Regions from separate parts of the Agromyces cucurbitae genome, predicted to be linked through region 3. Evidence: predicted binding sites of a transcription regulator. Region 3 holds the regulator's gene; each other region holds the start of a gene.
The links. The regulator LexA, encoded in region 3, represses DNA repair genes until DNA is damaged. The targets are predictions, from matches to a motif close to TCGAACANNTGTTCGA.
Positions count from the first base shown of each region.

Region 1: a site for LexA is predicted at 2,882-2,897, ahead of uvrA (excinuclease ABC subunit UvrA). Genes of this name have one in related genera too.
Region 2: a site for LexA is predicted at 3,011-3,026, ahead of AC3RJ6_RS17045 (Rv2578c family radical SAM protein). Genes of this name have one in related genera too.

Region 1 is NZ_JBYRES010000003.1:324,118-328,688, reverse strand. It holds gene uvrA (excinuclease ABC subunit UvrA) at 1-2,827, opposite strand, end outside; gene uvrB (excinuclease ABC subunit UvrB) at 2,947-4,571, opposite strand, start outside.
Region 2 is NZ_JBYRES010000004.1:561,912-566,482, forward strand. It holds gene AC3RJ6_RS17035 (hypothetical protein) at 1-373, opposite strand, end outside; gene AC3RJ6_RS17040 (sensor histidine kinase) at 378-1,784, opposite strand; gene AC3RJ6_RS17045 (Rv2578c family radical SAM protein) at 1,917-3,002, opposite strand; gene AC3RJ6_RS17050 (ABC-F family ATP-binding cassette domain-containing protein) at 3,104-4,571, opposite strand, start outside.
Region 3 is NZ_JBYRES010000004.1:30,724-35,294, forward strand. It holds gene hisB (imidazoleglycerol-phosphate dehydratase HisB) at 1-235, opposite strand, end outside; gene AC3RJ6_RS14720 (histidinol-phosphate transaminase) at 232-1,347, opposite strand; gene AC3RJ6_RS14725 (LysM peptidoglycan-binding domain-containing protein) at 1,493-1,837, opposite strand; gene lexA (transcriptional repressor LexA) at 2,096-2,782, shown strand; gene AC3RJ6_RS14735 (alpha/beta fold hydrolase) at 2,829-3,578, opposite strand; gene metE (5-methyltetrahydropteroyltriglutamate--homocysteine S-methyltransferase) at 3,730-4,571, opposite strand, start outside.

The DNA of each region.
Region 1 (4,571 bases), on a different contig from region 3:
GGCTCTCGGCGATCGTCGCGACGTGCTCGGGCGTGCCGGTCGCCACGATCTGCCCGCCGCCCGACCCGCCTTCGGGGCCGAGGTCGATGATCCAGTCGGCCGACTTGATCACGTCGAGCGAGTGCTCGATGACGATGACCGTGTTGCCCTTGTCGACGAGCTTGCCGAGCACCTTGAGGAGCTTCTGCACGTCTTCGAAGTGCAGACCCGTCGTCGGCTCGTCGAGCACGTAGACACTGCGGCCGTTCGAACGTCGCTGGAGCTCGGTCGCGAGCTTCACGCGCTGCGCCTCGCCGCCGGAGAGCGTCGTCGCGCTCTGGCCGAGCTGCACGTAGCCGAGGCCGACGTCGACGAGGGTCTTGAGGTAGCGGTGGATGGCCGAGATCGGCTCGAAGAACTCGGCCGCCTCGGAGATCGGCATCTCGAGGACCTCGGCGATGTTCTTGCCCTTGTAGTGCACCTGGAGGGTCTCGCGGTTGTACCGCTTGCCGCCGCACACTTCGCACGCGACGTAGACGTCGGGCAGGAAGTTCATCTCGATCTTGATCGTGCCGTCGCCCGAGCAGGCCTCGCAGCGGCCGCCCTTGACGTTGAAGCTGAAGCGACCGGGCAGGTAGCCGCGGGCCTTCGCCTCGGTCGTCTCGGAGAACAGCGTGCGGATGCGGTCGAAGACGCCCGTGTAGGTGGCCGGGTTCGATCGCGGCGTACGCCCGATCGGCGCCTGGTCGACGTGCACGACCTTGTCGAGGTGCTCGAGGCCTGCCACACGACGGTGCTTGCCGGGCACCTTGCGCGCACCGTTGAGCCGGTTCGCGAGCACCCGGTAGAGGATGTCGTTCACGAGCGAGGACTTGCCCGACCCGCTGACGCCGGTGACCGCGGTGAAGGTGCCGAGGGGGAACTCGACGTCGACGCCCCGCAGGTTGTTCGCCGCCGCGCCCTCGACCGAGATCATGCGCTCGGGGTCGACGGGTCGCCGCCTCGCGGGGATCGCGATCTCTCTACGCCCGGAGAGGTAGTCGCCCGTGAGCGACCGGGTGTTCTTCAGGAGGTCGTTGTAGCTGCCGGAGTGCACGACCGTGCCCCCGTTGACCCCCGCGCCCGGCCCGATGTCGACGATCCAGTCGGCGGTGCGGATCGTGTCCTCGTCGTGCTCGACCACGATGAGCGTGTTGCCGAGGTCGCGCAGGGCCACGAGCGTGTCGATGAGGCGGCGGTTGTCGCGCTGGTGCAGGCCGATGCTCGGCTCGTCGAGCACGTAGAGCACGCCCGTGAGGCCCGAGCCGATCTGCGTCGCGAGCCGGATGCGCTGCGCCTCGCCGCCCGACAGCGTGCCGGCGGCACGTGCGAGGTCGAGGTAGCTGAGCCCGACGCGGATGAGGAAGTCGAGCCGGAGCTTGATCTCGCGCAGCACCTGCGCACCGATGGCCTGCTCCCGGTCGGTGAGCTCGAGCCGGTCCATGAAGGCGCGGGCGTCGGTCAGGCTGAGGAGCCCGACGTCGGCGATGCTGTGGTCGTGGATGAGCACCGAGAGCACCTCGGGCTTCAGACGCTTGCCGTCGCACACGGGACACGGCACCTCGCGCAGGTACTCGGCCCAGCGCGCGCGCTGCACATCGGTCTCGGCCTGCAGGTACTGCCGCTCGATGTACGGCACGACGCCCTCGAAGCCGGACGTGTAGCTCATCTCGCGGCCGTACCGGTTGCGCCAGCGGACCTTGACCTCGAAGTTCTGCCCACGCAGGACGGCCTGCTGCGCCTCGTCGGGAAGTTCGGCCCACGGGGTGTCGAGCGAGAAGCCGAGGTCGCGGGCGAGCCCGTCGAGCAGCTTCTCGTAGTAGTTGTAGAGGCTCTTGCCCTGCGAGGTCCACGGCAGGATGACGCCGTCGGCGATCGAGAGTGCGGGGTCGCCGAGCAGCAGCTCCTCGTCGACCGACATGCGCGTGCCGAGGCCCGAGCACTCGGGGCACGCGCCGAACGGGGCGTTGAACGAGAAGGTGCGGGGTTCGATCTCGGTGAGCTGGATCGGGTGCTGGTTCGGGCACGACAGCTTCTCGGAGAAGGTGTGCCAGGCATCGGGGCCCGCTTCGTCGACGAAGTTGACCTGCACGAGCCCGTCGGTGAGGCGGAGCGCGGTCTCGAGCGAGTCGGTGAGTCGACCGAGCACGTCGGGCCCGGCCACGAGGCGGTCGATCACGACCGAGATGTCGTGCTTGACCTGCTTCTTCAGCTTCGGCGGCTCGTCGAGGCGGATGACCTCGCCGTCGACGACGGCACGGGAGTAGCCCTGCGCGGCCAGCTCGCGGAAGAGGTCGACGAACTCGCCCTTCTTCTTCGACACGACGGGACTCAGCACCTGGAAGCGGGTGCCGGCCTCGAGCTCCATCAGCCGGTCGGCGATCTGCTGCACGGTCTGGCGCTGGATCTTCTCGCCGCAGACCGGGCAGTGCGGCACGCCGATGCGCGCCCACAGGAGTCGCATGTAGTCGTAGATCTCGGTGATCGTGCCGACCGTCGATCTCGGGTTGCGGTTGGTCGACTTCTGGTCGATCGAGACGGCGGGGCTCAGGCCCTCGATGAAATCGACGTCGGGGCGGTCGACCTGGCCGAGGAACTGGCGGGCGTAGGCCGACAGCGACTCGACGTACCGGCGCTGGCCCTCGGCGAAGATCGTGTCGAACGCGAGCGACGACTTGCCCGAGCCCGACAGCCCGGTGAACACGACCATCGCGTCGCGCGGGATCTCGACGTCGACGTTGTGCAGGTTGTGCACGCGGGCACCGCGGACACTCAGGCGCGAATGGGCATCGAGACGTGAAACTGGCACCCTTCGAGTCTAGAGAGAGCCACCGACACTGCCGCCCCGAACGATCCGCTGTGGGCGAACAGATGTTCGAATCCCGGGTGCCCCGGCTCCGGCCTTCCGGCTCCCGTGGTCGCTCGGAGTCAGCCCAGGTGGCCCGCCTTCTCCATCTGCCGGAGCTCGCGCTTGAGCTCGGACACCTCGTCGCGCAGTCGAGCCGCGAGCTCGAACTTGAGCTCGCCTGCGGCCTCGAGCATCTGGTCGTTGAGGTCGCGGATGAGCTCTTCGAGGTCGTTCGCCCCCTCGGCAGCGATGCCCTCGGTGCGGAGGTTCGGAACCGGCGACTTCTTGCGGCCCTCGCGGCCCGCGAGGAGCGCCGCGGTGTCGGCCTCTTCGCGCGCGAGCACCTCGGTGATGTCGGCGATGCGCTTGCGCAGCGGCTGCGGGTCGATGCCGTTGACGCGGTTGTACTCGAGCTGCTTGTCGCGACGACGGGTCGTCTCGTCGATCGCCTGCTTCATCGAGTCGGTGAGGACGTCGGCGTACATGTGCACCTCGCCCGACACGTTGCGCGCCGCGCGCCCGATCGTCTGGATGAGCGAGGTCGACGACCGGAGGAACCCCTCTTTGTCGGCGTCGAGGATCGACACGAGCGACACCTCGGGCAGGTCGAGGCCCTCTCGCAGCAGGTTGATGCCGACGAGCACGTCGTAGACGCCCGCGCGCAGCTCGGTGAGCAGCTCGACGCGCCGCAGCGTGTCGACGTCGGAGTGCAGGTATCGTACGCGCACCCCGGCCTCGGTGAGGAAGTCGGTGAGCTCCTCGGCCATCTTCTTCGTGAGCGTGGTCACGAGCACCCGCTCATCGCGCTCGGCGCGCGTGCGGATCTCTTCGAGCAGGTCGTCGATCTGACCCTTCGAGGGCTTGACGACGATCTGCGGGTCGACGAGCCCCGTCGGGCGGATGATCTGCTCGACGACGCCGTCGGCGATGCCCATCTCGTAGCGCCCGGGGGTCGCCGAGAGGTAGACGGTCTGGCCGACGCGGTTCTTGAACTCGTCCCACTTCAATGGTCGGTTGTCGAGTGCGCTCGGCAGCCGGAACCCGTGCTCGACGAGGGTGCGCTTGCGCGAGGAATCGCCCTCGTACATCGCGCCGATCTGCGGCACGGTGACATGCGACTCGTCGATGACGACGAGGTAGTCGTCGGCGAAGTAGTCGAGCAGGCAGTGCGGCGCCTCACCGGGCGCCCGGCCGTCGATGTGCCGGGAGTAGTTCTCGATGCCCGAGCAGAACCCGATCTGCTCCATCATCTCGAGGTCGAACGTCGTGCGCATGCGCAGTCGCTGGGCCTCGAGCAGCTTGCCCTCCCGCTCGAGCTCGGCGAGCCGTTCGTCGAGCTCGTCGCGAATGGTGCCGATCGCCCGCTGCATGACGTCGGTCGAGGCGACGTAGTGCGAGCCGGGGAAGACGGGCACCGCGTCGAGCTTGGCGACCACCTGGCCGGTGAGGGGATGCAGGCTGTAGAGCGCCTCGATCTCGTCGCCGAACATCTCGATGCGGATCGCGAGCTCTTCGTAGATCGGGATGATCTCGATCGTGTCGCCGCGCACCCGGAAGTTGCCGCGGGAGAAGTCGACGTCGTTGCGCTGGTACTGCATCGACACGAACTTGCGGATGAGCCAGTCGCGATCGACCCGCTGGCCCACCTGCAGCGGCATCATCGCACCGAGGTACTCTTCGGGTGTACCGAGGCCGTAGATGCACG
Region 2 (4,571 bases), 530 kb from region 3:
ACGTGCAGAACGGCGCGACCGAGAGGATCAGCATGCCGATCACGACGGGGCCGAAGTCGTCGTAGAGGTACTGGTTCGACCCGACGGTGCTCATGTACTCGGCGATGGCCGCCCCCACCGCCAGGGTCACCACGAGCCACAGCCGTTCGGCGGTGAACGGGGCGCGCGACGGCGACGCCGACACCGCGGCGACCACGCCTGCCGCGGCGACGAGCACGATCGACGCGATCGCGGCGACCGGGGCGACGATCTCGGTGCGATGCACCCAGGTGAGCGCGAGCGAGGTGCCCAGGGCGAGCACGGCGCCGATGACGACGATGGGGGCGGCGGTGATCGCCCCGATCGGGTCGGCCTCCTGCTGGGTCAGTCGCATCGGATCAGGCACCCCCCTCGGGAACGGTCAGCACGATCGTCGTGCCGATGCCCTTCGTCGACCACAGCCTGACCGTGCCCTCCTGCTGCTCGATGCGCGCTCGGATCGAGGTGCGCAGGCCGATGCGGTCGTCGGGCACGGCGGATTCGTCGAAGCCGACGCCGCTGTCCATGACGGCGACCGTCACCTCTCCCCCGCCGAGGCCCAGCGCGAGCTCGGCCTCGTCGACGCCCGCGTGGCGCGCGACGTTGATGAGGCACTGCGCGACGGCGGCGTCGAGTGCCTCGGCCCGCGCCGGGCCGAGCACGTGCAGCACCCCGACGTCGCCCGTGACGCGTACGGTGAGGCCGGCGTGCTCGGCCGCGGTGAACGCCTGCACGAGCCCCGCGGAGCCGTCGTCGGTCGACGTACCGGCGCCCGGGCCTTCCTGCGCGTGCGAGGCGGGGGCGGTCTGCGTCGACGAGCGTCTGGCCGCACCGCGACGCCGGCCGCGGCCGGTGCTGGTCGCGAGCGTGTCGTCGGCGCCGTCGGGGATGCCGCCGGCCGACCCGTTCCCGGCCGCGGCGACCGTCGTGCCCGCGCCGCCGGGTCTCGCGGCCACGGGCGCGGTGGGCCGCGCGGCCGCTCTCGTACCCGTCGTCGGCCCGGCGTGGTCGATGGCCCAGTCACGACCGACGATGAGGCCGAGGTCTTGCCTGATGCCGGCGCGGAGACGCTCGTCGACGGCACCCGAGCCGGCGGCGGCGATCGCGATGAGGTGACTGAGCGCCGTGTCGTGCAGTCGGGCGGTCGCCCGCAACTCGTAGTCGTGGCGGATCGCGAGCTCGCGCGTCTGCTGGCTCGCCCGGTGCAGCCCGGTCTCCTGTCGCGCGTCGGAACGTCGAGAGATGCCGTCGAAGACCCGCACCACGAGGAGGATGCCGAAGGCGGCGGCCGCGGCGGTGTTCGGCTGGTACACGCCGCCGACGATCGCGACGCCGAGGAACATCGCCGCCTCGCCGAGCGCGTATCCGAGGGTCGCCCACACGATCGCGATGAGCGACCCGGTGCCGGCGCCGCCGACGAGCAGCAGCGCGATGCGGGGCAGGGCGAGCAGGGCGTTGTTCGTCGACTCGAAGCCGCCGGGTCGCATGATGATCACGGTGAGCGCGATGACGACGCCGGTGCCGACAGCGAGCGCGAGCACCGTGAGCGTGACCGTGGGGAAGCGCGCGACGGCGGCCAGAGCGAGTGCCATGACCGCGGAGAACGCGGCGCCCGCCCAGCCGCCGGGGGCATCGCCGACGGTCGCGACGATGATGCCGACCGACATCGAGATGGCGAGGCACGCGAAGGCGGCGCAGTGGCCGGCGAAGGCGAGCGCGCGGCTCAGGCTGTCGCGTGCGAGGTGCCCCGGCAACCCCAGGCTCATCGTGAACCTCCACAACTCGCGACGCCGGCCCGATCACGCCATCTGGATCGGGCTCTGCGAATTATCCCAGTTCTGCGCGCTTCCGCGCATCCGGGCAGGTTCGCGATCGTGTTCGCGCACGGTGACGGTCGCTCAGAACAGCATCGCGGGATCGCTCGGCGCCGCGATCTCGAGCGGGAGTTCGGCGCCCGACCGCGGTGCCGACGGACGTGTGCCGCCGCGCAGTGCGGATGACCGGACTCCGCCCGTGACCGGGTCTTCCATGCCGCGGGTGAGGCCGTGCGCACGGATGAGCGGCTGCATGCGCTGCCCGAGCCACCGCCGGTACTCCTTCGGCGCATAGGCGTTGTTGCCGTAGTACATCGACCGGTATTTCGAGACGAGTTCTGGGTGTTCGCGCTCGAGCCACTGCATGAACCACGGCTTCACGGCACCGCGCAGGTGCAGCGCCGTGTACAACACGCTCGAGGCGCCCGCCGCCTTGGCTTGCCGGAGCGCCTCGTCGAGATGCGCCCTGGTGTCGGTGAGGTACGGCAGGATCGGCATGAGGAAGACCGCGCAGTCGAGACCGGCCTCGCGCACCGCGGTGACCGTCGCGAGCCTCGCCTTCGTCGAGGGCGTGCCCGGCTCGATCGACTGCTGCAGCTCGTGGTCGTAGACCGCGATCGACATCGCGACGTCGACGGTCACGTGTTCGGCGGCCGCCGCGATCTTGGGCAGGTCGCGCCGCAGCAGTGTGCCCTTCGTCAGGATGCTGAACGGCGTGCCGCTCGTCGTGAGCTCGTCGATGATGCCCGGCATGAGCTCGTAGCGACCCTCGGCCCGCTGGTACGGATCGGTGTTCGTTCCGAGCGCGACCGACTCGTGCCGCCACGACGGACGCGCGAGCTCGCGCCGCAGCACCTCGGCGACGTTCACCTTCACGATGATCTGCCGATCGAAGTCGTCGCCCGCGTCGAGGTCGAGGTAGCTGTGGGTCGGGCGGGCGAAGCAATAGACGCACGCGTGACTGCACCCCCGATAGGGGTTGATGGTCCACCCGAACGGCATCATCGACTGGCCCGGCACCCGGTTCAGCGCCGACTTCGCGAGGATCTCGTGGAAGGTGATGCCCGCGAACTCGGGCGTCTGCACCGAGCGCACGAGGTTGTTGAGCCGTGCGAGGCCGGGCAGCGCGTCGACCTGGTCGACACCCAGTTCCTGCCCGCTCCACCTCACCGATCCATTCGAACATGTATTCGAATCGTGCGCAACCTGATGTCTGAATTCCTCGAACGACGGGGTGGATGCCTCGGGGCGACGCCGAGGCATCCACCGGGTCAGCCCGTGACCGAGGTCGGCACGGCGGCCCCCGCGTGCAGCTCGAGCCGCTCCCCCGCCCACCGCCGGCGCAGCCAGCGGTCGTGGCTCGCGATGACGACCGCCCCGGGGTAGCCGCCGAGCGCGTCCTCGAGGTCGGTCGCGAGTGCGAGCGAGAGGTGGTTCGTCGGCTCGTCGAGCAGGAACACGTGCGGCGGCCGTGCGATCACGAGCGCGAGCGCGAGGCGTCGCTGCTGCCCGACCGAGAGCGCCCCCACCGGCCGATCGAGGTCGCGCAGGGCGATGAGCCCCAGGCCCGCGAGCGGCACCTGTTCGGCCCGCCGCTCGCCGAGCACCCGCTCGTACAGGGCGCGCGGGGTCGCCGAGGGGTCGGCGAAACGCACGTCCTGCTCGAGCAGCTGCACGCGGAGGCCCTTGCGCCGCCGCAGCGTGCCGCGGTCGGGCGCGAGCTCGCCCGCGAGCACGCCGAGCAGGGTCGACTTGCCCGCGCCGTTCGCACCGGTGACGAGCAGCCGGGCGAGCGGCGCGAGGTTCAGCTCATCGATGCGCAGGCGCCCCTCGACGACGACGTCGCCGAGCTGCACGAGCGAGCCGGCCTCGTCCTCGAGTGCGTGCGACCCCGTCGGGATGCCCGCGAACGCGAGCGGTGCCGGCGGCTTGGGCAGCTGCTCGCGCTCGAGCACCTCGAGGCGCTGCTCGGCGTTGCGCACCCGTCGGGAGACCGTACGGGCGACGTTCTCGCCCTTGAAGTGCCGGATGTACTTGTCGTTGTCGGTCGCGGCCCGCCCGTAGGCGACGTTGCGCGCGGTCTCGGCGACGGCAGCGCGGAGACGCTTCAGCTCCTCCTGCTCGTCGTCGTACTGGTGCTGCCAGCGCGTGCGCTCATCGGCCTTGACCGCGAGGAACTCGCTGAACCCGCCGCCGAACACCGTGCCGCCCGACGCACTCAGCACGTCGCCCCGGTTGACGTTGCGACGGCCCACCCCGTCTCGCCCGATGCCCTCGGCGGCCGCGTGCGCCGCGGCGATCGCGCCCTGCCGGCCCGGGTCGAGGTCGATCAGGCCCGTGGCGGCCCGGTCGAGGAAGGCGCGGTCGTGGCTCGCGAACAGCACGGGCCCCCGCCAGGCGCGAAGCCGAGACTCGAGGAAGTCGGCCGCGTCGTCGTCGAGGTGGTTCGTGGGCTCGTCGAGCAGCAGCCCCTCGGGAGCCGACAGCAGCAGCGCCGCGAGGGCGAACCGCGAGCGCTGCCCGCCCGAGAGCTCGTCGATGCGCCGGTCGAGCGAGAGTCCGGCGACGCCGAGCCCCTCGAGCAGCTCGTCGCGTCGCGACTCGGCCGACCAGACCTCGGCCCGCTCGGCCGCGTCGAGCGCCGCCGAGTACCGGGCCGATGCCGCATCGGCATCGTCGGCGCCGAGCGCGGCGGCCGCGTCGTCGAGCTCGCGCTCGATCGCGCGGACCTCGGCGAGG
Region 3 (4,571 bases):
CGACGGTGTGGTGCACGTCGATGTGGAGGTCGCCCGAGGCCCGCACCGTGAGGTCGGTGAGCGAGTGCTTCGCGAACGCCGTGAGCAGGTGGTCGTAGAACGGCACGCCCGTCTCGATGTCGCTCGATCCGGTGCCGTCGAGGTCGATCGACAGGTCGATGCTCGACTCGCTCGTCTCGCGCTGGACGCGCGCGGTGCGCGAGCGGGACGGGCGCGACGGGGATTCGGCGGTCATGAGTCGATCCTATTCTCGGCGGAGGCCGCGGCCGCGGCGGGAGCGAACACGGCGATCGCCTCGAGGAACGCGGTGGTCTCGGCTTCGGTACCAGCGCTGACCCGCAGGTGTCCGGGGATGCCGAGCTCCCTGATCAGGATGCCGCGCGCGAGCAGCCCCTCGAACACCGCGTGCGGGTCGTCGACGCCGCCGAAGAGCACGAAGTTCGAGCCGCTGCGGTGGGGCGCGAAGCCGAGGCGCGTGAGCTCCGTCGTGATGCGCTCGCGCTGACGCCGGATGTCGTCGACCATCGCGAGCATCTCGTCGGCGTGGGCGAGCGCGCCGAGCGCGGCCGCCTGGGTGAGCGCCGACAGGTGGTACGGCAGGCGCACCAGCCGGAGCGCGTCGATCGTCGCGGGATCACCCGCGAGGTAGCCGACTCGGGCGCCGGCGAACGCGAACGCCTTGCTCATCGTGCGCGAGACGACGAGGCGCGGCCGCCCGTCGAGCAGGGTGAGTGCGCTCGGCGTGCCCGGATCGGCGAACTCGAAGTAGGCCTCGTCGACCACGACGATGCCGCGTGCGGCGTCGGCGACCGCGCGGACCGTGTCGAGCGAGAGCGGCGTACCCGTGGGGTTGTTCGGGGCGCACAGGAAGACGAGATCGGGGTCGTGCTCGCGCACGGCCGCCACGGCGGTCTCGGGACTCAGCTCGAAGTCGTCGTCCCGCTCCGCGGAGATCCAGCGGGTGCCCGTGCCCGAGGCGAGCAGCGAGTACATCGAATACGTCGGCGAGAACCCGAGCACCGAGCGGCCCGGTCCGCCGAAGGCCTGCAGCACCTGCTGCAGCACCTCGTTGGAGCCGTTGGCGGCCCAGATCTGGTCGGGCGAGAGCGCGTGGCCGAGATACCGCGCCAAGGCCTCGCGGAGTTCGGTGAACTCGCGATCGGGATAGCGGTTCAGTCGCAGGATCGCGGCGGCGACGCGGGCGACGATGTCGTGCGCGACGTCTTCGGGGATGGCATGCGTGTTCTCGTTGACGTTGAGGGCGACCGGCACGGCCTTCTGGGGGGCGCCGTACGGAGAGCGACCGCGAAGGTCGTCGCGGATGGGAAGGTCGTCGAGACTCGTCACCGATCCAGCCTAGCCACGCCGATCACGGCGACGACGACGTGCGACACCGTGTGACGGGCGGCGGCACCGCGAGCCGCGCATCGGCGGGCGCTGCATGCCGCACGGGCGTTCTCGCGCTGCGGACGCCCGTCGCGAAGCGGCCGCGTCACTCGGCCGCCGGCACCGCCAGGCGCTGGCCGGGCTCGATCGTCGCACCGTCGAGCTGGTTGAGCCGCACGATCTCGGCGATCGTGTCGCGCGGATCGGCGGACGGCGCGATCGACTCGGCGATCTGCCACAGGGAGGCGCCGGCGTCGACGGTCACGTACTGCAGCGACCCTCCGCCGGAGAGGTCGGCGGCCGCGCCGCCGGCGTTCAACGCCGACGCGAACACCCAGACGGCGATCGGAAGCGCGGCGAGCGTCGTGAAGACGACTCGCCCGCGACGCGTCAGCCGGAGGCGCGTGCGCGCCTCGGCCGGGAAGTCGCTCGTCATGATCGCTGCGCTCATGTCACCCCTCCTGCGTGGACTGCATCCGGCCCTCGGCCGGGAGGGCCGGATGCGAATCTCTGTTCCGAATATATCTTCGAACATCTTCGACTGCAAGCACCGGCCCGCGGATTTCTCCGCATCCGATCTCGCGACACACTCGAACGGATGTTTGCCGCGCCCGCCTGCGGCGGATACAGTTTCGAATGTCTGGCAAGAGTCCAGCAGACACCACCGACATCCGGTCGCAGCGGGCGATCGCAACGAGGGGCGGAGAGCGTGAAGAGCGACAACGACGTGCGCGAGACCGGCAGGGCACGCCGCCGCAAGAGCCTGAGCGCGAAGCAGATCTCGATCCTCGAGGTCGTGCAGCGTTCGGTCGCCACACGCGGCTACCCGCCGAGCATGCGCGAGATCGGCGACGCCGTCGGACTGTCGTCGCTGTCGAGCGTCACGCACCAGCTGAACCAGCTCGAGCTCGCCGGGTACCTGCGGCGCGACCCGAACCGGCCCAGGGCGCTCGAGGTGCTCATCGAGCTGCCGGGCCTCGACGAGCGCGCGCCGTCGGCGGGCGAGCCGGCACCCGTCGCCGACGCCGCCATGGTGCCGCTCGTCGGCCGCATCGCGGCCGGTGTGCCCATCACCGCGGAGCAGCAGATCGACGAGGTGTTCCCCCTCCCCCGGCAGCTCGTCGGCAAGGGCGAGCTGTTCATCCTGAAGGTCGTCGGCGACTCGATGGTCGACGCCGCGATCTGCGACGGCGACTGGGTGGTCGTGCGCTCGCAGCGCACGGCCGAGAACGGCGAGATCGTCGCGGCGATGCTCGACGGCGAGGCGACCGTCAAGGTCTTCCGCCAGCGCGACGGCCACACCTGGCTGCTGCCGCGCAACACCGCGTTCGAGCCGATCCTCGGCGACCACGCCGAGGTGCTCGGCAAGGTCGTCGCCGTGCTGCGAACGGTCTGATCCGCACCGAGCCGCTCGGGGACGCCCCCGGTCGAGCCGACGGTCGTCAGACGGACGCGGCCGCCTCCGCGGACTGGCCGACCGATCGCAACCACTCGCCGATCGCGTGCATGAAGCCCGCATGGTCGTCGCGGAAGACCGTGTGCCCCGTGCCCGGCACCGTGGCGACCGTCATTCCCCTGCGGCGCAGGTCGGCCGCGACCCGGTCGGTGATGAGCAGGCTCCGCTCGGCGAGCAGCACGAGGCTGGGGGCGACGAGTCGCGCGGGCGGCACGAGCGGCCGGGTGTCGGCGAAGCCGAGGATCGTGCGCTTGTCCCAGTCGCGCAGCGTCGCGAGCTCGATGTCGACGTCGGTCGCGCTCCACTTCGGGTTCATCCGCACCAGCGCACCGCGGCGGGGCCTCGGCGCGATCGCGAAGAACAGCTTGTAGGCGAGGCCCATCGGCCCCTTCGGGAACGCGAACGCGGGGTCGACGTAGATCGCCGTGCGCGGCGCGAGCCGGTCGGCGACGAGGCTCGCGACGAGGCCGCCGAGCGAGTGGCCGAGCACCACGTCGGGCGGGCCGTCGAGCATGGGTGCGACCGTCTCGACGACGTCGTCGGCCCACGCCGCCGGGGAGTAGCGCCGCGCCCGCGGGCTGCGTCCGTGGCCGGCGAGGTCGACGGCCAGCACCCGGAACCCCTGCGCCTCGAGTTCGCCGGTGACGCGATGCCACGCCCGGGAGTCCGACATGATGCCGTGGATGAGGATGGCCGTCCGGGCGCCGGCGCCCGTCTCGTGAACCGCGAGTCGCATGCGACGACCGTACGCGGCGCGCCTGAGCATCGACCCGGCGAACCATGCGAACCCGCCGTGCATCGCCCGGTCGTCGGCCTCGAACCATCCCCCGGCCCGGCCGCCGGGGGCACGGGCGGACGCCGGCTCGCGGCATCCGCCCGCAACCCGCCTAGCTCGCGACCGCGACCGCCGCGCGGTCGGCCTCGAGCCGGGCCCGCACGGCGCGAGTGGCCGCGACGAGGTTCGCGAGCGAGGCGACCGTCTCGTCGTAGCCGCGCGTCTTCAGCCCGCAGTCGGGATTCACCCACAGCCGCCCCGCCGGGATGCTCGCTGCCGCACGCTCGAGCAGCTCCTGGAGTTCGCCCGCCGACGGCACCCGCGGCGAGTGGATGTCGTAGACGCCCGGCCCGATGCCGTGGTCGAAGCCGTTCGCGGCCAGGTCGTCGACGACCTCCATGCGACTGCGGGCCGCCTCGATCGAGGTGACGTCGGCATCAAGTCCCCTGATCGCGTCGATGACGACGCCGAACTCCGAGTAGCAGAGGTGCGTGTGCACCTGCGTCTCGGGCGCCGCGGCGGCGGTCGCGAGCGTGAACGACCCGACCGACCAGTCGAGGTACGCCGGCTGGTCGGCGCGCTTGAGCGGCAGCAGTTCGCGCAGCGCCGGCTCGTCGACCTGGATGATGCGGATGCCGGCCCGCTCGAGGTCGGCGATCTCGTCGCGCAGGGCGAGCGCGACCTGGCGCGCGGTCTCGCCGAGCGGCTGGTCGTCGCGCACGAACGACCACGCGAGGATCGTCACCGGGCCGGTCAGCATGCCCTTCACGGGCCGATCGCTCAGCGACTGCGCGAACGCCGACCATTCGACCGTCATCGGTGCCGGGCGCGACACGTCGCCCCAGAGGATCGACGGGCGCGTGCAGCGCGACCCGTACGACTGCACCCAACCGTGCTCGGTCACGGCGAAGCCGTCGAGGAGCTCGGCGAAGTACTGCACCATGTCGTTGCGCT